Regions from separate parts of the Halobacillus sp. KGW1 genome, predicted to be linked through region 3. Evidence: riboswitches for the same ligand, from Rfam matches in the RefSeq annotation. Region 3 holds a riboswitch; each other region holds the start of a gene.
What was found. A riboswitch is a leader RNA that binds a small molecule or an ion and turns the genes downstream of it on or off. The one in region 3 is predicted to bind S-adenosylmethionine.
Positions count from the first base shown of each region.

Region 1 (7,210 bases), 970 kb from region 3:
TGGCTCGGTGACTTCGTCGATCGAACACGCACAGGCGAAATCGTCGTCGATAAACGCGGCGCAACGAGCGTACCCGGCCTGTTCGCAGCCGGCGACTGTACCGACAGCCCGTACAACCAAATCATCATTTCCATGGGAGATGGAGCGAATGCAGCCTTGGGTGCGTTCGACCACCTGATCCGTAACTGATGGAATTTAAGCCCTGTCTTTTCGAAGACAGGGTTTTTTTTTAGTCTGCCGCGAAACTCTAAGGAACAGGTAAAGCCTCCCCCCCTTTGAAATATGAATCAGGCTGCATCAATAAATCAAAGGAAAGGCGTGTATGGTAAAGGGTGGAGGGGAAGAGAGCAGACTCCTGTGGGAATGGTGGCATAGGTGAGACCCCGGAAGCGCGGAGCGATGAGAAGGCTTACCGGCCACCCCACGGAAAGCGCTCTATTCCCCGGAGCCCGCTCTCTACCTGAAAATCACTTCCTCTTTTCGAAGTCAGAACTTAAGTGGCTAAAGCAAATATAGTTAACCTACGGAGAGTTTTGACGGTGAGGGAGTTATCTGCTATGATAAGCGCGTTATTCAGCGGACTCTTTCAAGAGCCCAGTTTTCCACTGTCCGCACCGCCGGACGGTTGGCATGGAGGCTTATTCAAACATGAAGGCAGGAAAGATACTTACCCGTATCACCCACCGCCAATGGATCGTCATCACCCTGCTCGCCATCACCTGCATCGCTTCGATGGTATTCGTCAACCATAACGCCGGACTTTACGGCCGCACGATTGCAGAAGTGACCGATACGAAGACGGTCGATACGGAGAATGTTACAGACATCCACGACAATAAAGACACCATTTCTACACAAACCATTTCCGGGGAAATATTGAACGGACCCCATAAGGGTAAAAAAATCGACATGAGCAACGAATACTCTTCTTCGGAAGCATACGACCAAAAGTACGAGGAAGGGAATGAAGTGTTTGTTTCCATCGATGAAGATTCGCTGCAGGAAGATGGACTGACCGGTGCGATCATCGATGCAAAGCGTGACAAATACGTCCTCGCTGCCGCCTGGGTCTTCCTTTTTCTACTGTTGATTGTCGGTAGAAAGCGCGGCGCACTCTCGATCGTCAGCCTCGTCGTCAACGCAGCCTTGATGTACTTCGCGCTCGATCTTTATATCGCCAATTCCGACGGTACCCTGCTCTTTATCTGCAGCGGGCTCGTCATTTTGTTCAGCATCGGGTCACTCCTTTTCTTAAACGGATTCAATCAGAAGACGTATGCTGCCATTCTATCTACGCTGATCGGCATTTCCGTTTCTTTAGCGATCGCCTATTTCGTCATCCAGGCCCTGCAGGGGAACGGCCTCCGCTATGAGGAAATGCAGTATTTGACCCGTCCGTACAGGGAAGTATTCATGGCCGGGCTGTTCATCGGCTCGCTTGGTGCCGTGATGGACGTATCGATCACGATCGCTTCGTCACTGTTCGGACTCTATGAGAAGGATGCCGCCATCACAGGAAAGGCATTGCGGAAATCCGGTATGGACATCGGAAAGGACGTCATGGGGACCCTGACGAGCATCTTGTTCTTCGTCTATGCCGCCGGCTCGATCCCGTCGATTCTTCTCTACTTGAAGAATACATCGCCGCTCGGCTTCACGCTGTCCATGAATCTGTCGCTTGAAATAGCCCGGGCGCTTGTCGGCGGCATCGGCATTGTCCTGACGATCCCGATCAGTGTCTACACTACACTGTTCATCATTAACGCAAAGAGGAAGAGATCATGAATGTACTAGTCGCCTTAACCGCCATATTATTCCTATTGATGGTCCTCGTCGGAGGAAAAAAAGGAGTACGATCGTTCGCATCGTTATTCTTCAACTTCGTCATTCTCATCGTCGCGCTGTTTTTCATGCTCGATCCGCACATCAATCCGATCATCGTGACCATCATCGCCTGTGCGGTCATCAGCTACGTCAACCTGATTTACGTGAACGACTGGAATTTGAAGACGGGCACCGCGTTTCTCGCTACGATGGTCACGATCGCCATTTTGCTCGTCGGCATCCACTTGATTACAGATATGTCGATGATCCAAGGGTTCAGTGAAGAAGATTCCGACAGCCTCGCGCCCTACTCGTTATACATCGGGCTCGATTTCGTGAAAATCGCCGCCTCCGTCATCATCATCGGGACAATCGGCGCCATCACGGAAGTGGCGATTTCCATCACGTCATCGATGAGTGAGGTGCAGCACCACCATCCGGAGATCTCAAGGAAGGACTTGTTCGTCTCCGGCATGAACGTCGGCCGCGACATCCTCGGGACGGATACGAACACGCTGTTCTTCGCCTTCTTCGGCGGCTACCTTGCCCTGCTTATCTGGTTCAAGGATTTGGACTATTCGCTGGGCGAAATCGTCAATTCCAAAGTGTTCAGTGAAGAGATGATCGCGATCTTTTGTGCCGGCATCGGCATTGCGCTCATCATTCCGGTCGCAGCGGCCATCCATTCCTTTTTCGCGGTGCGGAAGAAAGCGATGGCTGCTGAATAATACCCCTTAGCAGAGGACGGGGCGTCCCCATTTACCGGACCCCGCTCTCCACACAAAAAGCGTCCGGCTCGTAAGCCGGGCGCTTTTTCTATACTATCTATCTCCAAACTTCCCCTGCAATTTCAAGCACGTGGCGGATCTTCGCCCACTGCTCTTCTTCTGAAATCACATTCCCCTCTTCCGTCGATGCGAACCCGCACTGCGGGCTGAGACAGAGCTGGGACATCGGCACATAGTCGGATGCCTCTAAGATCCGGGCTTTGATCCGGTCCGGGTCTTCCAGTTCGCCGGTCTTCGATGTAATCAGGCCGAGGACGACCGACAGATCCGGGCGGTTGACGTGACGGAGCGGTTCGAAGCCGCCGGAGCGTTCATCATCGAATTCCAGGAACAGGCCGTCGACGTCCAAACCGTCGAAGATCGTCTCCGACAGCGCTTCATAGCTCCCTGTCGTCATGAAGGTCGAACGGAAGTTTCCGCGGCAGATGTGCATCGTGATCAACAGGTCTTCCGGACGCTCTGCGATCGATTCGTTGATCGAACGGGCACACAGGGTAGCGGCACGTTCCGGATCGCGGCCTTCCGCAGCAATCGCTTCTCTGCCTTTTTCCGAGAAAAAACTCGCCCAGGCGGTATCATCGAGCTGCAGGTAGCGGCACCCTTCTTCGTAAATCCGCTGGATGAATCCTTGGTACGCATCCACCAAATCCGCGAGCAGCGCTTCATCCGTCGGGTAGATCTCCCTGTCGATGTCGGCACGGAACAGGAGCATGTTGGGGCTCGGAATCGTCAGCTTTGCGACGGAATCGCCGGCGATCTCTTTCAGGAAACGGAAGTCCCTGATGGCCGGATGATCCGTGAACCCGACCTTTCCAGTCACTTTGACACCGCGCGCCTTCGTCTCCACCCCGTCGAACGGAAGTCCCTTCTCCTTGTCGTAGCCTTCCACTCCATCGAGTCCTTCAAGGAAATCGAAGTGCCACCAGCTGCGACGGAAATCCCCGTCTGTCACGGCAGGAAGTCCTGCCTCTTTCTGTTTCGCGACAAGCTTCGTTATCTCTTCGTCTTCGATCCGGCGCAGCTCTTCTTGGGAAATCGTCCCCTCCGCTTTCTGCCGGCGCGCTTCCTTCAAACGCTCAGGTCTCAGGAAGCTCCCGACATGATCGCCTTTGAATGGAGCTCGTTTGATGGTTGAATTCGTCATCTCTATCATCCTTCTTCCGTTGAAATTAAAAAAATCCACACTTCTCACCAAAAGAAGAGCGGATTACCTGCGTATCTAACCTCTTCTCATCTGCAAGCACGTACGCTTCTGGAATTAGCACAGTACCCGTCAGGAGTCTGCTGCTAAGGCTTCAAAGGGCCAGTCCCTCCACCTTTCTCGATAAGAACGTTTATCTATGAAGTTGTTAGCCCCACTATACAGCAATTCCCAAACGATTGGCAACCTGTTGTCGGAAAATTTTGTCGATAAGTCGGACGTACGACCTGTCTCTATTTTATTGCTAGCTTTTTCCAATTCAGCTACTTTAGACATATGTTCCATGAATCAAACATTTGTCCGGAGGGCTGTCTATGTTACCAAACAAACTGACCGACCGCGAACGTCAGGTGTATGAACAGATTGCAAATAACCCGTATATTTCCCAACACGACCTCTCCCAAATCCTCGCCCTGTCCCGGTCCACCGTCGCCAACGTCATCTCCCAGCTTGTACAGAAAAATATTCTGCTCGGCCGCGCCTATGTCCTGAATCATTCCCGTCCTGTCCTCTGCATCGGTGCCGCCAACGTCGACCGCAAGTATCACTGCCTGGAGCGCTTCGACTATAAGACATCGAATCCGGTGCGATCGACCGCAAGCGCCGGCGGCGTCGCCAGGAACATCGCGGAAAACCTCGGTCGTCTCGGAAACCGGCCGACACTCATCACTGCTGCCGGCAGAGATGCCGACTGGGAGATCATCGCCCGCGCCTCTGCCGAGTATATCATAATGGACGGCGTCCTCCATCTGCCGGACCGGAACACAGGCACGTACACCGCTGTCCTCGACGAGCACGGAGAAATGACGATGGCCTTCGCCGATATGGCTATTTACGACGCTGTTCTTCCGGAGGAGATCCGTCGTCACGAGAAGAAATGGAAGCAGGCCGAATGCGTCATCGCCGATTTGAACTGCCCGCAGGAGACGCTCGCCTTCCTGCTTAAGGAAGCAGCCGCCGACCACACGCCGGTCGCCTTCATCACCGTCTCGATACCGAAAATGAAGCGGCTGCCCTCGGATATCAGCGGCCTGACGTGGCTGATGACGAACGTCGAAGAAAGCGCCGCACACTTCGACATTCCCATTCAAAACGAAGCCCAGTGGAAAGGCGCCGTTGAACACTGGCTCGCCTGCGGTGTCCGCTATGTCACGGTGACATGGGGCAAGCGGGGTGTCATGGTCGGGGAAAGCGGTGGCAGCATCCGCCACTATCCCGCCCCTGCCCTCGACACGACCGTAGACGTCACGGGCGCCGGAGATGCATTCTCCGCTGCAGTGCTGCACGCCTGGCTCGACGGCAGTCCACTGTCCGAAGCCGTCCATGCCGGACTGAAGAGCGCCGCCCTCTGCGTCCAGACGACAGCAACCGTCCATACCGATTTGACGACCCATCTATTAAAAAAACAGGAGGAGTTCCTATGAATCTCAATCCCTATCTCTCCCTATCACAAGAAGTGAACGAAGCTTTGGATAAAGGAAAGCCTGTCGTCGCCCTCGAATCCACCATCATCTCCCACGGTATGCCGTATCCTGAAAACATCGAAACGGCGAAGGAAGTCGAGCAGATCATCAGGGATAACGGAGCCGTCCCGGCGACGATCGCCATCCTTGACGGCCGGATCAAAATCGGGCTGACAGCGGAAGAATTGACAGCGCTCGCCTCAAGGGATGATATCACCAAAGCTTCCCGTAAAGACCTCCCGTATCTGCTTGCGACCGGCCGCTCCGGTGCGACGACGGTAGCCGCAACGATGATTTGTGCCGACCTCGCCGGCATCCGCCTGTTCGTGACCGGCGGCATCGGCGGCGTCCACCGCGGGGCCGAAACGACGATGGACATATCGGCAGACCTGGAGGAGCTCGCCAGGACGAACGTCGCAGTCATCTGTGCCGGTGCGAAATCGATCCTCGACCTCGGCCTGACCCTCGAGTATCTGGAAACGAAAGGAGTACCGGTGATGGGGTATCAAACCGACTCCCTTCCTGCCTTCTTCACGCGCACATCCGACTTTGCCGTCCATTTCCGCGTCGATGACGCAGAGGAAATCGGGCGCATCCTTCATACGAAGTGGGAGCTCGGTCTTCAAGGAGGAGCCGTCATCGCCAACCCGATCCCTTCCGGTCACGCCCTTGATGCGTCCTACATGACGGGCGTCATCGAAGCGGCGCTCGTTGAAGCGAAGCAGCAGAGCATCACAGGCAAGGACGTCACACCGTTCCTGCTGGATCACGTCAACCGCGCCACCGAAGGCAGAAGCCTCGCCGCTAACATCGAACTCATCAAAGCGAATGCCGGACTCGGAGCCGCTGCAGCCGTCGCTTTTTATGAACAAAAGAAAAAAGCCTATCAGCGATAGGCTTGTCCAGGAAGAAGCATCTTTTTCCATCCGCCGGCGGGAAAAGGGGGGACCTTTCCCCTTCTCCGACCCGATCGGCGACTGCTTTTGGAAAACGATATGCTTCTTATTTTTTTCTTCTTTCTATACACCCCTAACTAAAGATCAGTTCCTTTTTTGCCAGACCAAGCGCCTCATCTGTCGTACGGTGGATATCCTGGATCATCCGCGGGTGATCGACGAGCGATACGCCGTAGGATGGAATCATCTTGGCGAGCTTCGGCTTCCATTGATCGATATGGTCAGGGAAGCAGCGGTTCAGCACATCGATCATGACGTGCACGGCTGTCGACGCCCCCGGGGATGCCCCGAGCAAAGCCGCAATCGAACCGTCCGCACTGTTCACGACTTCCGTCCCGAACTGGAGCGTTCCTTTGCCGCCTTCCTTCGTATCCTTGATTACCTGGACACGCTGGCCGGCAACGACGAGGTCCCAATCGGAGCTCTTCGCATTCGGGATGAACTCCCGTAAAGCATCCATCCGCTGCTCCTTCGACAGGAGTACCTGCTGAATCAAATACTTCGTCAGCGCCATTTCCTTCATTCCCGCTGCAAGCATCGTCAAAATGTTGCCCGGTTTGATCGATGTGAACAAATCCATCAACGAACCTGTCTTCAGGAACTTCGGCGAGAACCCTGCGAACGGACCGAACAACAGCGTCTTCTGATCGCCGATATAGCGGGTATCCAAGTGCGGCACCGACATCGGCGGTGCACCTACAGGAGCTTTGCCGTACACCTTCGCTTCATGCTGTTCGACAATCTCCGGATTCTTGCAGACAAGGAACTGCCCCCCGACAGGGAAACCGCCGATTCCTTTGCCTTCCGGAATGCCGGACTTCTGCAGAAGATGGAGGCTTCCACCACCCGCACCGAGGAATACGAAATCCGCCTTCCGGGTTTCCAGCTTATCGTTCTTATCATCGTACATCTTCAATTCCCAGCGGCCGTCGTTCGTCCGATATAAATCCTTGACGTGGTGATGATGCTGCACTTCCA
Region 1 is NZ_LSOC01000003.1:1,033,728-1,040,937, forward strand. Features, by position in the region: gene ahpF (alkyl hydroperoxide reductase subunit F) at 1-189, shown strand, start outside; gene AXG56_RS14105 (YibE/F family protein) at 649-1,785, shown strand; gene AXG56_RS14110 (YibE/F family protein) at 1,782-2,552, shown strand; gene AXG56_RS14115 (5-methyltetrahydropteroyltriglutamate--homocysteine S-methyltransferase) at 2,650-3,756, opposite strand; SAM riboswitch class I at 3,840-3,943, opposite strand; gene AXG56_RS14120 (carbohydrate kinase) at 4,128-5,237, shown strand; gene AXG56_RS14125 (pseudouridine-5'-phosphate glycosidase) at 5,234-6,172, shown strand; gene AXG56_RS14130 (malate:quinone oxidoreductase) at 6,306-7,210, opposite strand, start outside.
Region 1: it holds a riboswitch for S-adenosylmethionine, as region 3 does, so the genes downstream of both, AXG56_RS14115 (5-methyltetrahydropteroyltriglutamate--homocysteine S-methyltransferase) here and AXG56_RS09355 (methionine ABC transporter ATP-binding protein) in region 3, are expected to answer to the same signal.

Region 2 (7,210 bases), on a different contig from region 3:
ATTGAAATACCCAGCGGTCTAAGTTTTCTTGCAGGAGACCGATTTGACACGGAAGTCATGGGATTGAACGAATGGCCGGAAGAATTGTGGCCCCCTTTATACGTCCACATCCTTTTTAATGTCATGGTGGGAATCGGCAGCGTCTTGATATTTGTAGCGATGATCGCCCTTTTCTGGAAGCATGTTCTCAAGCGGGAGTTCCCGAGCTGGCTTCTCGCTTTGTTCGTCGTAAGCGGTCCCCTTGCAATGATTGCAATTGAGAGCGGTTGGTGCTTCAGCTGTATAGGAAGACAACCTTGGACCATTACCGATGTACTCCGGACCGGGGATGCGGCGACAAAATCCAGCAGTGTCGGATTTCTGTTCTATTTATTCATTACGCTCTATATCACCCTGTTGTTCGTCACCGGCTTCGTCCTTCGTTATTATTTCAAGAAGCATCCAGTGACCAAAGATCTGGAACCTTCAGAAACCACTTAGAAAGGAGAGGGATGAGTAATGGAAGCATCTACATTGGCGGTTACTATCTTATGGAGTTTACTATTTGTCTACGCTATGCTGGGTTCCCTCGACTTCGGGGCCGGTTTCTGGGGAATGATTTACAGTAAGAGCAGGCAAACCGGCGCCTCTCAGATTGCCAACCGGTTCTTATCACCGACATGGGAAGTAACCAACGTTTTTCTCGTCATTTTTGTTGTCTCCGTTGTAACCTTCTTCCCATTTGCAACGACGCTCTTAGGAAGTATTCTGCTCGTCCCGGTCGCTCTGGGTATTTTGCTCTTGACCATCCGAACGACGTTCATGGTTTTTCAGCACCATACCGATCGATTTAAGAATACACTTCGTATCACATCGGGATTCACAGGTTTGATCATTCCTGCGCTGCTCGTCAGTATCCTCCCTATCACATTAGGAGGATTCATCGACTTCGATAATGATTACCCCCGCCTCCATTATGGAGAGCTTCTGTCCCACCCTACTTTATATATGCATATCGCTTTCGGGTTGACGACCGAATTATTCATCTCGGCCGTCTTCTTGATGGATTATGCAAAAGAGGCAGACGATTGGAAGGCGTATCACACGTTCCGGAAGCATGCCATTTGGCTTGGACCGGTCAGTATTGCCGTGGCCATGTTGACCATCGGTACCTTCCCGGAAGAGGCGGCATGGATCGTTGACAATATCCAGGCGAACTGGTTTACGTTCGGATTATCTGTTCTTTTCTTCCTGATCGGCTATACATTTTTGTTCATCCGCCGGAAGAATGGACAGCGTGGACTATCACGACTTGCCGTCCTTGCGATCATCATTCAATACGGCATCGCTATCTATGCCTATGGCAATGCGCACCTCCCCTATCTGATTTATCCTGATTTGACTATAGAAGAAGGATTCACAAATCCGGACATCTTCTATCAGATGCTTGTCGTCTACGGTATTGGATTCGGAATTCTGATTCCTGCTTTCATCCTGTTCTGGCGCTTGTTCCTGAAAGACCGCCGTTACTTGAAACAGGAATAGAAGAGCGGCAGCTTAAGCTGCCGTTCTTTTTTATATCGTTATCCTTAGGACCGTACGGGGTACATAGAGACAAAGAGAGGTGAAACTATGAAGAAGTTGACCAATCAATACTTAGAGGAAGCAATCGAAGACAGCAAACCGTACGCTTCCCATGGAAATGTCAATATGACCATTCCTCATTTCGATGAAACAATCAAAGATCACTTAAGTGTTTCCATCCTCACAACACACGGGGAGTCCTATTCCGCCGGTGGAGACAATCAGCACATTCCTATGCAGAGCACTTCCAAAATCATCGGCCTCATGCTTGCCCTCCAGGATTTCGGGAAAGACCGCGTCTTCCAAACCGTAGGAATGGAACCGATGGGTGATTTTTTCAACTCGATCAGTCAACTGGAATCACATGTGACCCACAAACCGTTTAATCCAATGATCAACGCAGGAGCTATTGCGGTCGCCTCTCTCATTAAGGGGCAGAATACGGAAACCCGCTTCGACCGATACCTTACTTTCCTTCGCCGCATCACAAGTAATGATCAGCTGGAGATGAGTGAAGAAGTCTACGAAGCAGAAATAGGCAACGGAGCAAGAAACCGATCTCTCGCATACTTTATGCAAAGCAACGGGACACTCGTGACAGATGTAGAAGAAGCACTCGACCTTTACTTCCGAATGAATGCAGTCATGATGTGCTGTACAGACTTCGCGAAGGTAGGACTCTTTCTGGCAAAAGGCGGCGAAGACCCCGCAAGCGGAGAGCGGCTGATCCCACCCCACCATCTTCGGACTGTGAAGGCGATCATGATGACCTCCGGCATGTACAATTCATCCGGCCACTATGCAGTAGAAGCAGGGTTCCCCTGCAAAAGCGGTGTATCCGGCAGCATCATCGGTTCCGTCCCCGGCCGGATGGGAATCGGTGTCGTCGGGCCTGCCATTGATAAGAAGGGGAACAGCACAGCCGGCGGAGCCTTAATCAAAAAACTGTCCAAAGATCTCGGCTTAAATATGTTCGGGGTGGAAAATACAGATGCAGAGGAGGAACATAATGGCGTTTGACTACGACCTTGATTTCGACCATATCAATTTCAAAGAAAACCCGGGAAAGTACCGGGTCGGTAAAGGAGAGCAGGGGGTCCTCCTTGTCGAGCCTTACAAGAGTGAGATCCTGCCGAATTGGCGATTCAAAACACCGGAAATTGCTAAGGAATCTTCCGAGAAGATTTATGAGCAATTCCTTGAATATAAGAAAGCAGAAGATATTGTAGGTATGGATATGGCCCGTAAATTCCTCCAGATGGGATACACACGCTCCAGACGATACGCCAATTATAAAGGCGGAAAAAAGTACGGCGATGACGGTAAGGTGAACGAACGGCAGATCGATGAAGAAAAAGCGGAATCGGCACGCATCTTTGAAGAAAAATGGAAGCTGGTGCGTGAAGATGAAGAGTATCTGAAGCAAAAAAAGAGACACCAAGAAAAATACGGATAAAAGTAAAAATTTCTACAAGGTATATTGTCAAAAGTTTCTGAGTAGTGTAAAGTAGTCAACAACATTTACATTTATACAATTGAATCTCTTATCAAGAGAGGCAGAGGGACTGGCCCTGTGAAGCCTCAGCAACCCCTGGTCTAACCAGAAAGGTGCTAACTCCAGCAAGTTGTCTATTCAACTTGGAAGATAAGAAGAAGAGCGGAAACGTCAAAGTCTTCTTATCTAAGAAGGCTTTTTTTATTTATATACAAGATTACTAGAAATGAGGAATGTTCACATGTGTCCGCACACTGATACTAAATTCGTCCAAACTGGAAACCAGAAAGAAGAGCCCACAGGCGCGATAAATCCCCCTGTTTATTTCTCTACCGCATACCGTCATCCCGGCTTAGGGGAATCCACAGGCTTCGATTATACCCGGACAGGAAACCCGACCAGGCAGGCTCTGGAGAAGTCCATTGCTGATATCGAAGGCGGCGAAGCCGGGTTCGCCTTCAGTTCCGGAATGGCTGCCATCCAAACGGCCCTTTCTCTATTTAAGCAAGGGGACGAAATTATCGTTTCAGAAGATCTATACGGCGGGACATACCGACTCTTCGAGCATATGAAAGAACGCTACGGCCTGAATTTCCACTACTGTGACAGCAAAGAGCTGGATAATTTGACTGCTTACATCAACGATCAGACCAAAGCCATTTACATTGAAACACCGACAAATCCACTAATGCATACAACAGATATCCGAGAGGTATCTAAACTGGCAAAAGCACACGACCTGCTCTTGCTTGTCGATAACACGCTCTATACTCCCGTCCTGCAAAAACCGCTGGAAGAAGGGGCGGATGTCGTCATCCACAGCGCAACCAAATATCTTGCGGGTCACAACGACGTACTTGCAGGTATTCTTGTCAGTAAAGGAAAACAGGTCAACGAAACGCTGGAGTTCCATCAGAATACATCCGGCGCCGTCCTTTCCCCACTTGATTCGTGGCTGCTTATGCGCGGAATGAAGACCCTTCCGCTGCGAATGAGGCAGCATGAAACAAACGCGAAAGCCGTTGTGGATTATTTAAAAGAGCACCCTGCGGTAACAGACGTCTTCTATCCGGGGCGAGGCGGAATGATTTCTTTCCGTCTGCAGCATGAGCAGTGGATCGACCCGTTTCTGCGCAGCCTGAACTTGATATGTTTTGCAGAAAGTCTCGGGGGGGTTGAAAGCTTTATTACGTATCCGGCTACACAAACGCATGCGGATATACCGGAAGAAATCCGCACGGGATACGGAGTATGCAACCGTCTGCTTCGGTTCTCTGTAGGAATTGAGCACATCGATGATTTACTGGAAGATTTGGAACAGACCTTGAGCAGCTTACTGAAGGAGGAGATTGTACAATGACCGACCATTCCATTCAAACCCGTCTACTGCACAGCGATTATAAATTTGATCCGCAGACAGGTGCCGTCAGTGTTCCAATTAACCAAGCATCCACGTTCCACCAGCAGGATTTCGATCAACCGGGCGACTATGATTACAGTCGTTCCGGCAATCCGACACGAAAAGCCTTGGAAGACACGATCGCCGGGCTGGAGAGCGGCACCCACGGCTTCGCCTTCGCATCCGGCATGGCCGCTATTTCCACCTCTTTCATGCTTTTATCGCAAGGGGATCACATCGTCATTACAGAAGATGTGTACGGGGGTACGTTCCGCATGGTCACCAACGTGCTCGATCGATTTGGGATCGATCACACATTTGTCGATATGACAGACTTGGATGCAGTGGCACGAGCCATCCAACCGAACACGAAGGTTCTTTATATTGAGACACCATCCAATCCCACCTTAAAGATCACTGATATACAGGCGGTAACGAAGCTCGCAAAAGCCAATGAATGTTGGACGTTTGTAGACAACACCTTCATGACACCGGCCCTCCAGCGGCCGTTAGAATTAGGTGCCGATCTTGTCCTTCACAGCGCTACAAAATTTATTGCAGGCCACAGTGACGTCGTAGCTGGTCTCGCTGTTACCGGCTGCCCTGAAATTGCTGAACGTTTGGGATTTTTGCAGAATTCATTCGGATCGATCTTGGGCGCACACGATTGTTGGCTCGTGCTTCGCGGCCTTAAGACGCTGCACACACGACTCACCCAGTCTTCCCGCTCGGCGGAACTAATTGCAGAGCAGCTGCAGAAGCATCCGTTGATTGAAGAAGTGTACTATCCAGGGTTCTCCTGTCATCCGGGCAGTTCCACCCACTCCTACCAAGCGGATGGTGCGGGAGCGGTACTTTCTTTTCGATTAAGAGATGAAGATGCGGTCCGACAATTCACCAAAGCGGTACAAATCCCTGTCTTTGCGGTGAGCCTCGGAGCAGTAGAATCAATTCTCTCCTATCCTGCACGCATGTCTCATGCTGCCATGCCGAAAGCAGAACGGGAAAAGCGCGGCATCACCGATGGACTGCTCCGCCTATCCGTCGGATTAGAAAACCCGGAAGAGCTGCTGGCTGATTTCTATCAAGCACTCAAACAGATTCAACCATATGCATTTACTACGAATGGGAGGCCGAGCCATGAACTTACGTGAAGCATTACAGAACAAAACATTGATCGGTGATGGTGCTATGGGCACCCTCCTCTACTCCTATGGTATTGATCGCTGCTTCGAAGAACTGAACCTCTCCCATTCTGAAGAAGTTCTAAACGTTCACCGCGCCTATGTGAATGCCGGTGCAGATGTTATTCAGACAAATACCTATGGAGCAAACTATATTAAACTGACACGCTACGGGCTGCAGGAACAAGTAAAAGAGATTAACACTGCTGCCGTACGACTTGCAAAACAAGCGGCTCATGAAGGAACCTATGTGGTCGGAACGATCGGCGGCATACGCGGTGTCCAGAAGCAGAGCGTCAGCCTGGAAGAAATCAAACGCAGCTTCCGCGAACAGCTTTATTGTTTATTGTTTGAAGAAGTGGACGGCCTTCTCCTGGAGACGTATTACGACTTGGAAGAGTTGAAGGCAGTGCTGGAGATTGCACGAAAAGAAACCGATCTTCCTATTATTGCGCAGGTGTCCATGCATGAAGCCGGCGTTCTCCAAGAAGGCACCTCCTTATCCAACGCCCTCCAGCAATTAGAACAGCAGGGAGCTGACATTATCGGGGTGAACTGCCGCCTCGGTCCTTATCACATGATTCAATCTTTGGAAGACGTTCCCCTTCCCGATAAGGCCGTCCTGTCCGCCTACCCGAACGCTAGTCTCCCTGCTTTCCAGGATGGAAGATTGGTCTATGCGACCGATCCGAATTACTTTGAGAAAAGCGCAAAGTCCCTCTACCAACAAGGAGCCCGTTTGATCGGAGGGTGCTGCGGAACAACCCCTGAACATATCGAGGCGATTGCAGCTGCAGTAAAAGGGAAAGAGCCGATTCGAAAGAAGGAAGTTCCTGTTAAACAAGGGCACGGTGTATCCTTGTCCTCACCGGAAAAGAACTTGGAGCATTTACATGAACGCGCCAAAAGAGGAAGGTCCATCATTGTCGAGCTCGATCCTCCTAAGAAACTGAACACGGATAAGTTCCTTGAAGGAGCAAAAGCGCTTCAGGATGCGGGTGTTGACTCCATTACGCTTGCCGACAATTCCCTTGCATCACCGAGGATCAGCAATGACACGATGGCATCGATTATCAAAACCAAGTACGACGTTGATCCGCTCGTCCATATCGCCTGCCGGGACCGGAACCTGATCGGCCTCCAGTCCCACTTAATGGGTCTGCATACGCTCGGCATTCAGCAGTTGCTTGCTGTGACAGGCGATCCAACGAAAATCGGCGATTTCCCTGGTGCAACATCGGTCTATGATTTATCGTCCTTCGACTTAATCCATTACATCAAGCAGCTCAACAAAGGGATCTCCTTTTCTGGTAAGTCTCTTGGAGAACGTACTTCCTTCTCTGTCGCTGCAGCCTTCAACCCGAACGTACGGAACTTGAACAGGGCAGTCGGAAGAATGGAAAAGAAAATGAAATACGGTGCAGACTACTTCATCAGCCAGCCTGTATTCAATCATGAGCAGATCGTAGAGGTTTACGAAGCAACGAAACATATTGAAGCTCCCATCTACATCGGTATCATGCCGTTAACAAGCGCACGGAATGCAGAATTCCTCCATAATGAAGTGCC
Region 2 is NZ_LSOC01000006.1:28,299-35,508, forward strand. Features, by position in the region: gene AXG56_RS18160 (cytochrome ubiquinol oxidase subunit I) at 1-480, shown strand, start outside; gene AXG56_RS18165 (cytochrome d ubiquinol oxidase subunit II) at 499-1,524, shown strand; gene glsA (glutaminase A) at 1,612-2,583, shown strand; gene AXG56_RS18175 (DUF4385 domain-containing protein) at 2,573-3,019, shown strand; SAM riboswitch class I at 3,105-3,215, shown strand; gene AXG56_RS18180 (methionine biosynthesis PLP-dependent protein) at 3,300-4,418, shown strand; gene metC (cystathionine beta-lyase) at 4,415-5,611, shown strand; gene AXG56_RS18190 (bifunctional homocysteine S-methyltransferase/methylenetetrahydrofolate reductase) at 5,598-7,210, shown strand, end outside.
Region 2: it holds a riboswitch for S-adenosylmethionine, as region 3 does, so the genes downstream of both, AXG56_RS18180 (methionine biosynthesis PLP-dependent protein) here and AXG56_RS09355 (methionine ABC transporter ATP-binding protein) in region 3, are expected to answer to the same signal.

Region 3 (7,210 bases):
CGGAAGAGTTTGAAGAAAACTGGCTTCCGTGAGCAGATGTGTGGAAATAAAGGCATTCTTGCTTTTATGGTAATAAAATAAACAAAATATAATTTGATTGTGGAGGTATTCTTACATGAGCTTACCAAAAGAACTACGTTATTCTGAAGAACACGAATGGGTGAAAGACGAAGGAGAAAAAGTACGTATCGGCATCACTGACTTTGCACAAGCAGAGCTTGGCGACATCGTATTCGTTGAACTTCCGGAAGTGGGAGATGAGCTGGAAGCGGACGAGCCGTTCGGCAGTGTGGAATCCGTTAAAACCGTTTCTGAATTATATGCTCCGGTAAGCGGTAAAGTAGTAGAAGTGAACGAAGATCTGGAAGACAGCCCGGAATTCGTCAATGAGTCTCCTTATGAAAAGGCATGGATGGTTGTCGTAGAGCCGAATGACTCTTCTGAAATAGACAAACTAATGTCTCCGGAACAATACAAGGAAATGATCAACGAAGATTAATTATTTCAGTACGGACAGGTGGGAACAGGCGCTTGTCTGACATGATCGCGTTGGATCTTAATCATGTTCAGACCATGTCTCTTCCGGCATGGTCTGTTTCTTTATAGAAGGTGATGCATATGGATGGAGAGCGAATCGTCATTGTCGAAGGGATAACCGACAAGAAGAAACTGAAGAAAGTGCTGGATGAAGAAGTGGAAATCATCTGCACGTACGGCACCTTAGGAATCGAGCGGATGGAGGAGATGATTTTCAACCACAACCTGGATGATCGCAGGGTATATATTTTAGTGGATGAAGACGATTCGGGCTACAAACTAAGGAAGCAGTTGACCGAAGAGCTTCCGCACGCCGAGCATATTTATATCGATAAAGCCTTCCGGGAAGTAGCAGCCACGCCTGAACAGGAGCTCGCCCGAGCATTGTTGAACCACCATTTTCAAGTGAAGTCCATTTATCTGATTTAGGAGGAAGCTTGTGCAGGAACTTGACTCACAGGAGTGGACCGAGCAGTCGAAGCAGGACCGATACACGTTGTCGTTCATTCACAGCCCTTTTTGTGCTACCTGTCATTTAGCAGAAAAGATGCTGAGGACGTTGGAAGAATTGTATAACGAGGAAGTATTCATAAAAGTGAATGCTTCCTTGAACCCTTCCGCTATGGAGCGTTTTCAAATTGAGAGTGTTCCATGCCTTTTAATCATGAAGAACGAACAAATCGTCAAAAAGGTGTATGCGTTTCAATCGGTCCCTCATATGTATGAACAAACAGCTGAATATGTAAAACAATAAGCTAATTTCCCGGGAAATGACGAAGGAAAGCCTTGTTGGTAAACAGGAAAAACGCCCCCTTTGCAAGAATGTCTAAGCAAAGGGGGCGTTTTAGGATGGTGGAAATGATGAAGACTTGGATAGAGAAAGTGAACCATAGGAACGATCTGATTCCATCTTGGCGGGAAAGAGAGATCCATGTAGCTTTTCAGTCCAAGAATAATTTATTTACTTTCCTCATCACTCCGGCGGGGATATGTCCTGATGTGCAAAGAACGGATGATGGCACGCTTTGTATCCATGTGGAAGATTCTGTGATGGAGGATCTGCTTGCCGGCAGGGAAAGGCTGACGGCGATGGACGACTCCCTCATCCGAATTCACGGCTCCTTCTCTGATGTGCTTTATTTGGAATCCCTGATGTTTCTTGCTAAATGATTCTTCCCAAGGACTGTGCGATATCGAGAAAGGAAGCTTGATCACCAAACGCTTCGTGGATAAACCCGTTCTGATCGATGATGACCGTTGAGGGTACTCCTCTGCATCCGAACAGGTCATATACGGTCCTGTCCTTATCGGCAAGGGTCGGCTGAGTGAGGAATTCTTTCGTGTAAGCGATGCCCGCTTCCGGACTTCTTTCCCGCCCTGTGACATTGATCGTCAGCATTTTTACTTTTTCTTTATCTGCGTTCTGATATAGCTGTTCCTTCAAAGGAAGATCCCTTCCGCAATCCGGGCACCAGGATGCCCAGAAGGTCAGAACGACGGCTTTTCCTTTATCTTCTCTTAGTTGATAAGTTCCTTGTTTATTTATAAACGGTAATTCGAAGTCGGGTGCTTTTTGTTTCATATCTGCGGCTCCTTTATGTGATTGGACTAAGCTTACAGCAACATGCTACCACATATTGTCCGAGTCCTTCGACCAATGAGAGGCACATGGAAACGACTTATTTTTCTGAAAAACGGAATATTTCCAGTTGACACAATTTTGGTGCGATGCTACAATCCATCTTGTGCTATTAAAATTATACATGCGAATAAGCGAATCTCTTATCCAGAGAGGCGGAGGGACTGGCCCTATGATGCCCGGCAACCGGCAAGCGTACGCTTGACAAGGTGCCAAATCCTGCAGAGTTAAAATTCTGGGAGATGAGAGAACAGAGCGAATACAATAGATGTGCGCTTTTCTGTTCTCCTGAACAGAGAAGCGCTTTTTTTGTCAGGAGGGAAACATCATGATTACTATCAAAGGTCTATCGAAGATTTTTCAGACCAAAGATCGTGAAGTACGTGCGGTGGATGACCTCAGCGTCACGATCAATAAAGGAGAAATCTATGGCGTTATCGGATACAGTGGTGCAGGGAAAAGTACGTTTATCCGGCTGCTGAACAGACTGGAAGACCCGACGGAGGGAAGTATTATCGTCGATGATCAGGACTTAACCACTTTAAGCAAGAATAAATTGCGGGTGGCAAGACAGGACATCGGGATGATCTTCCAGCACTTTAATCTCCTGTGGTCCCGTACCGTCTTTGATAACATCGCATTTCCATTAGAAATAGCAGGGATACCGAAAGAAGACAGGAAGAAGCGTGTCAATGAACTCATCGATCTTGTCGGCCTGTCAGGCAGGGGGAATTCATATCCGTCCCAATTGAGTGGAGGGCAGAAGCAGCGGGTCGGAATCGCCCGGGCCCTTGCCAACAACCCGAAGGTCCTGCTGTGCGATGAAGCGACATCTGCTTTAGACCCGGAGACGACGGACTCGATTCTCGACCTCCTCGTTGATATCAACGAAAAGCTTGGGTTGACCATCGTGCTGATTACTCATGAAATGCACGTCATTCGAAAAATATGCCATCAGGTAGCGGTGATGGAGCAGGGGAAGATTGTAGAACATGGGGACGTGCTCGATGTTTTCCTTCGTCCACAAAAAACGGTGACGAAGAAGTTTGTTGATCAAGTAATGGGAGATCCCGATAAAGAGAACTCTCTCCAGTTGATCAAAGACCATTATTCGTCTGGTGAAATCGTCCGGCTCCACTTTGTAGGAGAAAGTACGAATCAGGCGCTGATCAGTGAGATCTCAAGGGAGTTTGCGCTCGATGTCAATATCCTGCACGGTAAGATCACCCAAACACAAAAAGGGGCGTATGGTACCTTGTTCGTGCAATTGGAAGGGGAAGAAAGTGAGAGGCAGCGGGCCATCTCCTATATTCAATCTACATCCGTAGAAGTGGAGGTGAATCCGAATGTTTAATCAACTGTTTCCAAACGTAAGAATGGAAGATATGATCACGGCGACGAATGAGACATTATATATGACTATCATATCTGTGATCGGGACGTTTATCCTCGGCTTACTGCTCGGGCTTCTGTTGTACCTCACTTCTCCGGGAGGTTTATGGCAGAACAAGATTTTAAATGGTATAACAGCTTCGGTCGTCAACGTATTCCGGGCCATACCTTTCATCATTTTGATTCTGTTGCTTTTCCCTTTCACCGACTTCCTTATCGGGACAATCCGTGGACCGCAGGCTGCGCTTCCGGCATTGATCATCGGTGGTGCTCCGTTCTATGCACGCCTTGTAGAAATTGCATTGAAGGAAGTGGATAAAGGAGTGGTGGAAGCGGCAAAATCGATGGGGGCGAAATACTCCACCATTATCTTCAAGGTGCTGCTTCCGGAATCGATGCCAGCTTTGATTTCGGGTATTACTGTTACAGCAATTGCCCTTGTAGGCTATACGGCTGTAGCCGGAGCGATCGGTGCAGGAGGTCTTGGGGACTTCGCGTATTTCTATGGCTTCCAGCGCAGTGATTTCGATGTCGTATTCGTCTGTACTGTGTTAATCATTCTGCTCGTATTCATCTTCCAATTCATCGGGGATTTCATTTCCCGTCGATTGGATAAAAGATAAAACAACCTTAGGAGGAAAATACTTATGAAAAAATGGTCACTAGGTTTACTGGCAATATTGTTCACTGTTGTCCTGTCCGCTTGTGGTTCTTCTGATGAAGAATCCGGTGATTCGAATGAAATTAAGGTGGGGGCTTCCAGTGTCCCACACGCAGAAATATTGGAAGAAGCTAAGCCGCTTCTTGAAGAGGAAGGCATTACGCTGACAATTGAAACGTACCAGGATTATATCCTTCCAAACAAAGACTTGGACGAAGGACGTATTGATGCGAACTACTTCCAGACGATTCCCTACATGGAACTGCAGGAGAAAGATAACGATTACGATTTTGTGAACCTTGGCGGCATCCACATTGAGCCTATGGGGATCTATTCTCAGAAATATGATGATATCAAAGATGTAGAGGACGGAACGACACTCGTCATGAGCCGCTCTATATCCGATCATGGACGAATCCTTGCCCTCTTGGAGCGCGAAGGCCTGATCAAGCTTGACGAAAACGTGGAGAAAGTCGATGCCCAGGTGGATGATATCGTGGAAAACCCTAAAAATATTAAATTCGATTCCGGTGTAGATGCAGCCAACCTTCCGGAAACGTATAAGCGGGAAGAAGAAGTTCTTGTAGCAATCAACACGAACTATGCCATTGAAGCAGGTCTGGATCCCCAGGAGGATTCCCTTATTTTAGAGAGTCCGGATTCCCCTTACGTGAACGTGATTGCAGCTAACAGCGATGATAAAGACAATGAAGCGTTGAAGAAATTGGTTGAGGTGCTTCATTCTGATGAGATTCAAACGTTTATTGAAGAAGAATACGATGGTGCCGTCGTACCTGTGAAGGAAGACAGCGAATAACGGATAAAACGAGTGGCTGCGGGGATAATAACCGCAGTCACTTATTTTATTGGGAGGTTATACGCATGGAGGAAAACAATAGAACATGGACAGAAACATACTTACACGATTATAAGGAAGGAATGGGCCTGTTCAAGGAGCATATGCCTGAAGTAGCTCATCAATTCAGTCAGTTTACGGAAGAGTGCTTTAAGGAGGGCGAGATTTCTCAAAAGCAGAAGCAGTTGATTGCCCTCGGAATCAGCATCGTTGCCCAGGACGAATATTGCATGATTTATCATACAAAAGGATGTGTCGACCAAGGCGCTTCTGAGAAAGAGGTTCTGGAAGCGTGCGGGGTTGCCGCGGCTTTTGGTGGCGGTGCTGCTCTGAGTCAAGCCGTTACGCTTGTCCAGGATGCCTATAAAGATTTGTCCACAAACGTCAATTGATGGGACAATCCAACAATGGATACCAATGTTGAATAAATGACCATCTGAAATAAAAATAAACGCTTTCATTGGAACATTTGCTTTGTCATGGCCGGAAATAAGGTTTGGCAGGATTTTATTCCGGGTATCGTTTTGTGATAATCTGGAAATGCAAATAACTTGAAAGGGTTGATTTATTATTAGTGACGATTTACAGCTCCATTATACTGCTGATATGGAAAAAGCCATGCACCAGGCTCATAATATGAGCTATGCCGAGTACAGTAGGAAGCTCGATACAAGGATGAAGGTGGAAGAGCAGCGTCAGCGTAATTTTGAAGAGAGCAAGAAGATAATCGCACAGGTCGACCGTCAACTCCATAGATGAGAAAGTATGGAATCAGGTGCCGTTTAGTCACCTGATTTTTTCATGTTATAATAATGTAGAAACCGAGGGGAATATGTCATTCAGGATGTCCGTTCCTTCTATATTATCAATAGTAGGAAAATGTTGATAACAAATACTAAATGATATAAGATTGTAATGAGAATAAAATGAGAATGGTTCTTTGATCCCTATCAACCAGGACATTCGATAATAATAGATACTGGAGGTATTCATTATGGCAGGATCAACGTTAGAAATTAAAGATCTTCATGTTGAAATTGAAGGTCAGGAAATCCTAAAAGGTGTGAACTTAACAATCAACGGTGGTGAATTCCACGCGGTCATGGGACCAAACGGAACAGGTAAATCCACATTGGCTTCCGCAATTATGGGACACCCTAAATACGAAGTAACCAAAGGTGAAATTCTTCTTGACGGTGAAAACGTTCTGGAGATGGAAGTAGACGAGCGTGCTCAAGCAGGTCTTTTCCTTGCCATGCAGTATCCGAGCGAAATCAGCGGTGTAACGAACTCTGACTTCCTTCGTTCTGCAATCAACGCACACCGAGAAGAGGGCGACGAAATTTCCCTGATGAAGTTCATTAAAGATATGGACGGTAAGATGGATACGCTGGAAATGGATAAAAACATGGCGCAGCGTTACTTGAATGAAGGATTCTCCGGCGGAGAGAAGAAGCGCAACGAAATTCTGCAGCTTATGATGATCCAACCGGCAATCGCCATCCTTGATGAAATTGACTCCGGTCTAGATATTGATGCACTGAAAGTTGTTGCCAAAGGTATTAACGAAATGCGTAATGATTCCTTCGGCTGCCTGATCATTACCCACTATCAGCGTCTGTTGAACTATATCACACCAGACAAAGTACACGTTATGATGCAAGGCCGTGTCGTCAAATCAGGTGGTCCTGAACTTTCCCAGCGTCTTGAGGAAGAAGGATACGACTGGATCAAGCAGGAGCTTGGTATCGAAGACGAAACAATCGGTCAAAAAGCGTAATCAAGATAGGAGGGTAATCATGACAGTAGAAGTCTCACTACCATACGACAAAGATTATGTCACAAAATTCTCTAATGGTCTTCAGGAACCGGAATGGATGAAGAACCTGCGCCTTAGCGCCTTGGAGAAATCAGAATCACTTCCGCTTCCTAAGCCGGATAAGACAAATATCTCTAAATGGAACTTCACCGAGTTCGATCATCACGTAACAAGTGAAACGATCGGTGCGCTCGATGAACTTCCGGTGGAGATAAAAGATTTCATGGATCAGGACAAAGCGCCTAAAAACCTTGTCATTCAGCGTAATCATACAGTGGCTTATGCTGCGATTGATGAAAACCTGAA
Region 3 is NZ_LSOC01000003.1:65,090-72,299, reverse strand. Features, by position in the region: gene AXG56_RS09385 (arsenate reductase family protein) at 1-32, shown strand, start outside; gene gcvH (glycine cleavage system protein GcvH) at 116-499, shown strand; gene AXG56_RS09375 (toprim domain-containing protein) at 619-966, shown strand; gene AXG56_RS09370 (thioredoxin family protein) at 977-1,291, shown strand; gene AXG56_RS09365 (hypothetical protein) at 1,387-1,707, shown strand; gene AXG56_RS09360 (TlpA disulfide reductase family protein) at 1,700-2,119, opposite strand; SAM riboswitch class I at 2,317-2,425, shown strand; gene AXG56_RS09355 (methionine ABC transporter ATP-binding protein) at 2,505-3,530, shown strand; gene AXG56_RS09350 (methionine ABC transporter permease) at 3,523-4,191, shown strand; gene AXG56_RS09345 (MetQ/NlpA family ABC transporter substrate-binding protein) at 4,216-5,046, shown strand; gene AXG56_RS09340 (carboxymuconolactone decarboxylase family protein) at 5,112-5,477, shown strand; gene AXG56_RS19595 (hypothetical protein) at 5,704-5,844, shown strand; gene sufC (Fe-S cluster assembly ATPase SufC) at 6,080-6,865, shown strand; gene sufD (Fe-S cluster assembly protein SufD) at 6,885-7,210, shown strand, end outside.

Region 4 (7,210 bases), 750 kb from region 3:
CTTTAAACCATGACTGACACATAGATCATCCAAATGTTCACGAAGGTGCCGGTAAACTTGTTGGAACACTCTCCGCTTCTCCTCCTGCATGACCTTATCTGTATAAACCTCTTGCAGCTTTGCATATGCGGTTTCTTTCGTCCATTCCATCCCCATCACCTCTCTTTATATAGTTCGCCGTCAGGGAGAGGAATCCTTGTCATATCCGAATGCTTCCGCTTCCATTTCGACAGATTGGTAAAGCAGAGGAAAGTCTCTGGTCCCTTCTCTCAAATAATCCCCCAATTTCGGCGCCACTTTGTTCCATACCATCGGGTTGGCAGCCATCGCTTGAAACAGGGCAAGTTCATTCTTCGAGAACCTTTTTAACGAGTGGATATAATCCAGCGTCAACTGAAAGCCCGGGAAGAGGTGTTCATCCCGCTTTTTCTGGAAAGCTTCCATGACCACTTCCCTGTCATCACCTGCATCGATCCGCATGCACGCATCTGCGAGCAGAAACGCCTGCATGAAAGCATCATTAATACCAAGTCCTGTACTTGGGTCTTTACTGTGACCTGCATCGCCGATCAGGGCCCATCCGTTTCCATAAGGTTTACGGAAAAAGTTAGGCACCCCTGAGGTCCCGATGATACTTCCTTGCAAACGGGCATTCTCCAACCGCTTTTCCATTCCATACAGCTGCTTGTACATACGGACAAACGCTTCGGGGGAATCTTTCATCATAGTTTTAAACTCATCCGGATGAACCTCAAGACCGATACAATCTCTTCCTTGTTCCATTGGGAACAAAAAGCCGATTCTTCCTTCATGAAGAAATATTTCCGTAGTAGGCGTTTCCAAAGGGGGAATTCCCTCAAAATATCCGTACAGCACTGGTCTGAGAGGCGGTGTATCGTGATACACTTCCGCACCTGCCTGGCGGGCGATCGTCGAATGTTTACCATCTGCTCCGACAATTAAATCACCATACACCTCTTTCTCTCTCCCTTTCCCTTTTATCCTCACCCCTACCATGCGGTCTTGATCCCACAAAACCTCCCGCACAGCTGTCTCTGAAAGAAAGGTTACTCCCTCGTACAGGAAGGTGCGTTCTATAAGAAGCATATCCAGGCGGTCACGCTTTGGTATGACCGTGTAGGCAGACCTCGGGCCATCTATGTAACTGGAACCGATATGTGTCCTCATCCGATCCACCTTCCGCAGGCCGCCAGCCAGCAATTTGTCTAAAATGCCGAGTTCTTCTAAGTAACCGGTATGCGACATATAATGAGTTGATAACGTATCACTCGGGAAAGGAGCTTTATCTATAAGAAGTACTTTTTTTCCGAGTTTTCCAAGCAGAACTGCTAAACTCGCGCCTGCCACCCGTGCACCTGTAATGACCACATCATAGCGATTGTCCATAAAGATCCCCTCTTCTTTTCTACTAATCCTGCTTCCACTCTACCAGATTCATAACATAAAAAAACTCCCGTTTCCGGGAGTCATGTATTAGTACGTGCGCTCTTCTTCTACTTCGTGATTCTGATTCATAATGGAAAGCTTGCTTGGTGAGTTTCCTTTCGCCATTTCTTCAGCCTTTTCGATGGCAGTATCACGTTTATCGTAAAGATCTGTCGGAGCCACGTCTTCGATTTTAACAAACCAGCCTGTTACGTCTTTATTTGGGACTACACTATATTCTTTCATTCTATCTTCACTCCTCTACTATTTTTGAATGTAGTAAGAGCATTCCCAGCTGGATGCATACTCAAACATCAAAGGCCTCGGAGAAAGGGTTTGACATTGCACAGGCACACGTATATAATTTCAAACAAGTCAGACTAATCGAATACACTCTTATCGAGAGCGGCAGAGGGACTAGGCCCTACGACGCCCGGCAACCATCAAGCAAAGACTTGAAAAGGTGCTAAATCCTACAGATCCGGTGATCTGAAAGATAAGGGGAGGTAATCCGTACATACAGCCCTCTTCTTTCTTACAGAAGAGGGCTTTTCGTTTGCCTTCCGCCACCAAGGTAGAGGTTCCTAGGAACAACAATCCAAGGAGGAGAATGATTGATGACTTTCCCTAACCACCCGTACGGTCCAGAGACTTTGTTGTTACACGGCGGACAGGAGCCAGACCCGGCTACCGGTTCCCGCGCAGTGCCGATTTATCAAACGACCTCTTATGTCTTCCGAGACACAGACCACGCTCAGAACCTGTTCGCCCTTGCAGAACCGGGAAACATTTATACGCGGATCATGAACCCGACCGTGGATGCTTTCGAGCAGCGGATGGCTTTATTGGAAGACGGAGCCGCAGCTGTAGCTACTTCTTCCGGAATGTCAGCGATCACACTCGCCATTTTGAATATTGCAGGGGCCGGAGATGAAATCGTGGCTTCCTCCAACCTTTACGGCGGCACATACAACCTCTTCGTCCATACCCTTCCGAGGTATGGAATCCATGTTCGTTTCATTGAAGGCAGCAGCCATGACGACTTCCAAGCAGCCATTACCTCAAATACAAAGGCTATTTTCGCGGAAACGATTGGAAATCCGAGTCTGGATGTTCTCGATATCGAGAAAGTGGCAGCTGTAGCCCACAGTCATCACATCCCACTTATTATCGATAACACCTTTGCCACCCCTTATGTATGCCAACCTTTCGCATGGGGCGCGGATATCGTCGTCCACTCCGCTACGAAATGGATCGGGGGACACGGCACGACGATTGGCGGTGTCGTCATTGACAGCGGCCGTTTTAACTGGGACCACGAGAAGTTCCCTGGATTTACAACTCCGGATGAGAGCTACAATGGAATCCGCTACGCCGATCTCGGTCCCGCAGCCTACGCGGTTAAACTCCGCGTCCAACTTCTCCGGGATATCGGGGCATGCCTAAGCCCGCAAAATGCTTTCCTGTTGCTGCAAGGGTTGGAGACGCTGCATCTCCGAATTAAAAAGCATGCGGATCAGGCGCTCGAGATTGCCAGGTATTTAGAAAAACATGAAGGAGTCGAGTGGGTGCGTTATCCGGGATTACCCGATCATCCTACCCATCCCCTTGCTGAGAAGTACTTCCATTACGGCCACGGCTCCATCGTCGTTTTTGGTATTTCAGGCGGCAGGGAAGCTGGTCGTACACTGATAGACAACATCGGATTGTGGTCCCATGTAGCTAACGTCGGCGATGCAAAATCGTTAATTATTCATCCCGCATCCACCACACACCAACAGTTGAACGAGCATGACCTGAAGAAATCGGGCGTCACCGAGGAGCTCGTGCGTCTGTCTGTAGGCCTGGAGTCGGTTGATGACTTGATTGATGAATTGGATGCTGCCATCCGCCAAGCTACAGGTGCTGGGTCGGCAAGTAAAAACAGGAACCATCCAGCACTGCCGATTCTACAATCATCCTTGGATCGTTCAGAAGGCCAACTGAGGAAAAGGACGATCGGGTTTACCACAAGTCCTTCTCCGGAGGATGTAAACAGACTTGCTCAACTCGGCTATACGATTGTGGATCTATCCTCAGAAGAAGAGGCACCTACTTATGTGGATATCCTTCATTTTGACCGGTTGAACACAGATGAACCGATTATCGAGCAGCAGCCGCACGGAATTTTGTGGATTAATGAGGCAATAGCGGAGGATGAGGAAACCACGATTTCCGGTATACGAATATATGACGCTGTCGTAGCGGTTCGTACAGGAAAAAGCATCTCCTCCTCTCTACAATCGGTCTAATCGAAAGCATTACGGAAAGGAGAATTCGTTCATGTCATTGAAAAACCCAGTCAGCCAGGAAACAGAAAGTCCAGTCCTTTCCATTGGTCCTTTGGAATTAGAGTCAGGAGATAGGCTGACTGATGTAGAACTCGCTTACGAGCGTTATGGTAAAGCGGATGCTCCTGTCATTTTAGTCTGCCATGCGTTGACGGGAAACCAATTGGCAGTCGGATCAAAGGAAGAACCTGGCTGGTGGGCTGGCTTGATCGGAGACGACTGTCCCATCGATACGAAACACTATCAAGTCATTACCTTCAACGTGCTCGGCGGCTGTCACGGTTCTACAGGACCCGCGAGCATAAACCCCGACACCGGTAAGGAATACAAACAAACATTCCCACCTGTTACCATCCGGGACATGGTTAACGCCCAATTTGAAGCGCTTAGAAGACTGGGTATTCAGCAGTTAGAGGCAGTCGTCGGGGGATCACTGGGCGGTATGCAGGCATATGAATGGGGTCTGCTGTACCCGACCTTTATGAAGAAGCTGTTTATTCTCGCAGCCACTCCTTATTTGAGCGATTACGGGATTGCCTTCAACCACATAGGATCAAAAGCCATATGCTCCGATCCCGCATTCAATGGAGGAAATTACGTATCCAATACAGCTCTGCAGGGTTTTGAAATAGCGCGCATGACCGGAATGGTCACATACCGCAGTGGTACACTTTTTCAGCAGCGGTTCGACCGATCACAGGCCAAAGAAGATCGTTATGATATCCAGTCCTACCTCGATCATCAGGGAGCCAAGATCAAAGAACGTTTCGATGCCAACAGCTATTTATACTTGCTTGAAGCTATGAATAACCATGATATTGGAAAAAAACGAGGAGGATGGGAAGCAGCAGCCGCCCTTTATAAAGCACCTATTTATACCATCAGTTTCGAACATGACCTCCTTTATCCGGAAAGTTTAATCGCCCGCTTCTCTGCTCTCGCACCCCAAGCGGAGCATTATCATGTGACGACTGATTTCGGCCATGATGGGTTTTTAGTCGAGTTCGAACGATGGGGGCAATGGATTAAAGAAAAATTAGACACATAAGAAAGAGGCCGGATGTTTTCACATCCGGCCTCTTCCGCTTGTTATTTTACTGAGTTCCTTGACAGTTTTTTAAAGCTCCTCGCCATTAAGGGAAAAGACTCTTTCGCTTACTGCTTCCCTTCAGCTGTTTGATTCTGTCCGAGGTTTTCCAGATACTCTTCCTTCATCCAGTCCTTTACTTCTTTCCTCTTCAGAAGCAGATGATCCGGCCAGTCTTCCTTCGATTGATCCAAGTACAAGAGGATTCCTTTGTCTGACAAGGCCAGGTTTCGAGGATCGATCTGAACAGATTCGTCGTCCAGCTCCTCGCGTGCAAGCTCTTCCGCCATACCTAAATAATCCTTGTCTGCTTTAAATATTTTCTCCATATCAATGGCAGAGCCCGTTTTCTTATCAAAATTCAAAACGGTCTGCATTTCGATGGGCTCTTCTGATCCTATCCTCATCGTTTCAAGAAAGCGCACATTAAAATAACGATGGTCCTGATGGATGACTTCAAAGTTTATTTGCAATTCCGTAGGCTGATCCACTTCCTGCTCTTGTGTACTCAAATAGCTTTTCTGCTTAAACATGGCTTTACGCTGATTCACATAATCCGTAATTTTTTGGTCAATTTGATTGTTGGGGGTATCAGGATATTGGATGGAGATGTGGTAATCCTGATAATCTTCTACATCCGATTCAATATCTACATCATAGATAGGCATTTTAGTCGATTGCTTCCCGTCTTTATCCTCGTTGGCATTGGCTATGAAGGAACAGGCGGACAAGAACAAGACTGCGATACCAAATATATATATAATAGGTTGATTCATAGAAATTACCTCTTTGTTTAATAATGATTGCACAACCTATTGTAACACAAATGTAATAATATTTTAATCACGCAGTCATATTCAGTCTTTTCTGTCGATTAAATACGGGTCCGGACGTCCCAAAGCTCCGGGAAGAAACGATGATCCAATACTTTCTTCAAATAACCTACGCCTGAAGAACCACCGGTCCCCTGTTTGTGACCAATAATACGCTCAACCGTCTTCATGTGCCTGAATCGCCATTGCTGCAGGCTGTCTTCGATATCAACCAACTTTTCCGCAAGTTGATACAGTTCCCAATAACGTTCGACATCCTGATAAACCGCGGCCCAGGCTGCCTCTACTTTTTCATTTCGCCTATATGTCTGTGTATAATCGCTGCGGGAGTCAATGGAAAAGCCGGCTCTTGCAAGCTCCGCAATTGCCACGTCATATATACCCGGTGCTTCGTAGGCGGACTGCAACTGCTTATGTAACTCCGGATTTTTCTCATATATCCTTAATACATGGGGTGTCTTATATCCAAGGGAGAATTCTATCATGCGATACTGAAACGATTGGAATCCGGATGCTTTGCCCAAAGTATGACGAAACTCCATGTACTCTGCCGGCGTCAACGTGGAAAGCACATCCCAGGCCTGAATGATCTGTTTCTGAATGCTTGACACTCGTGCGAGCATCTTGAATGCTGGCTGTATGTTCTTATTTCGTATTGACTGAATAGAAGCTTGAAGTTCATGAAGAATCAACTTCATCCACAGCTCACTCACCTGATGGATGATGATGAACAGCATTTCGTCGTGGTGTTCAGAAAGCCGCTTCTGGGCAGAGAGGAGTTCGTCTAATCCAAGGTATTCCCCGTAAGTCATACTCGTAGAAAAATCCGTGTACACTTGTTCATCTTTTTCCTTTCCCACTTCATCCCTCCTCTATTCCAACAGTCCCCGCTCAGGAATGTTACGGACTGTCATCGGTAAATATTCGACATGGACCGTTCCTTCATACATGAGAAGTGTCCCCAGTGCCGGATGTTCCACATGCACGTGAACACGGATGGCATTCTCCCTCTCATCAAAGTGTTCATAAACAGAGGTGACAGCATTTAAAACCGTCTTTTCTTTTAACTGGAGACCGGCAGATTCCATATAAAGGCCGCCTTCCGGGGTAACATGCATGGACAAACTCGTCTGAACGTTTCCGCTTTTACCGAGTTCATCGACGATTGTCTGCTTCTCTTCATTAAAATGCATAGCAGCGTCAAAACCGCGAATAGCATAAGGAAAGAAGAAACGCCGGATCCAACTGACTGTTTCCCGCCCCTGTTCATCCTGATATGCATAATTCTCTATCGTGAAAGGAACGTCTTTCCCTCTTTCACCGAATACCAAATGATCGCGGACACCGAATTGCAGAAGAGGTCGAAGGACAGGGTGCGTACCTCTTATCTCCTGCATTCTCCCCTGACCAAGAATCATCAAATGCTGATCACTCGTCAAACCGAACTTTTTCTTTAATTCCGGGTGAAGCCTCTCAAATTCCTCTCCCAATGCCTGCTGATATATTGATTTCAT
Region 4 is NZ_LSOC01000003.1:818,636-825,845, forward strand. Features, by position in the region: gene AXG56_RS13075 (hypothetical protein) at 1-150, opposite strand, end outside; gene AXG56_RS13080 (NAD(P)/FAD-dependent oxidoreductase) at 181-1,407, opposite strand; gene AXG56_RS13085 (DUF2188 domain-containing protein) at 1,495-1,692, opposite strand; SAM riboswitch class I at 1,840-1,949, shown strand; gene AXG56_RS13090 (O-acetylhomoserine aminocarboxypropyltransferase/cysteine synthase family protein) at 2,064-3,737, shown strand; gene AXG56_RS13095 (homoserine O-acetyltransferase) at 3,769-4,824, shown strand; gene AXG56_RS13100 (hypothetical protein) at 4,932-5,639, opposite strand; gene kynA (tryptophan 2,3-dioxygenase) at 5,738-6,556, opposite strand; gene AXG56_RS13110 (DUF4166 domain-containing protein) at 6,569-7,210, opposite strand.
Region 4: it holds a riboswitch for S-adenosylmethionine, as region 3 does, so the genes downstream of both, AXG56_RS13090 (O-acetylhomoserine aminocarboxypropyltransferase/cysteine synthase family protein) here and AXG56_RS09355 (methionine ABC transporter ATP-binding protein) in region 3, are expected to answer to the same signal.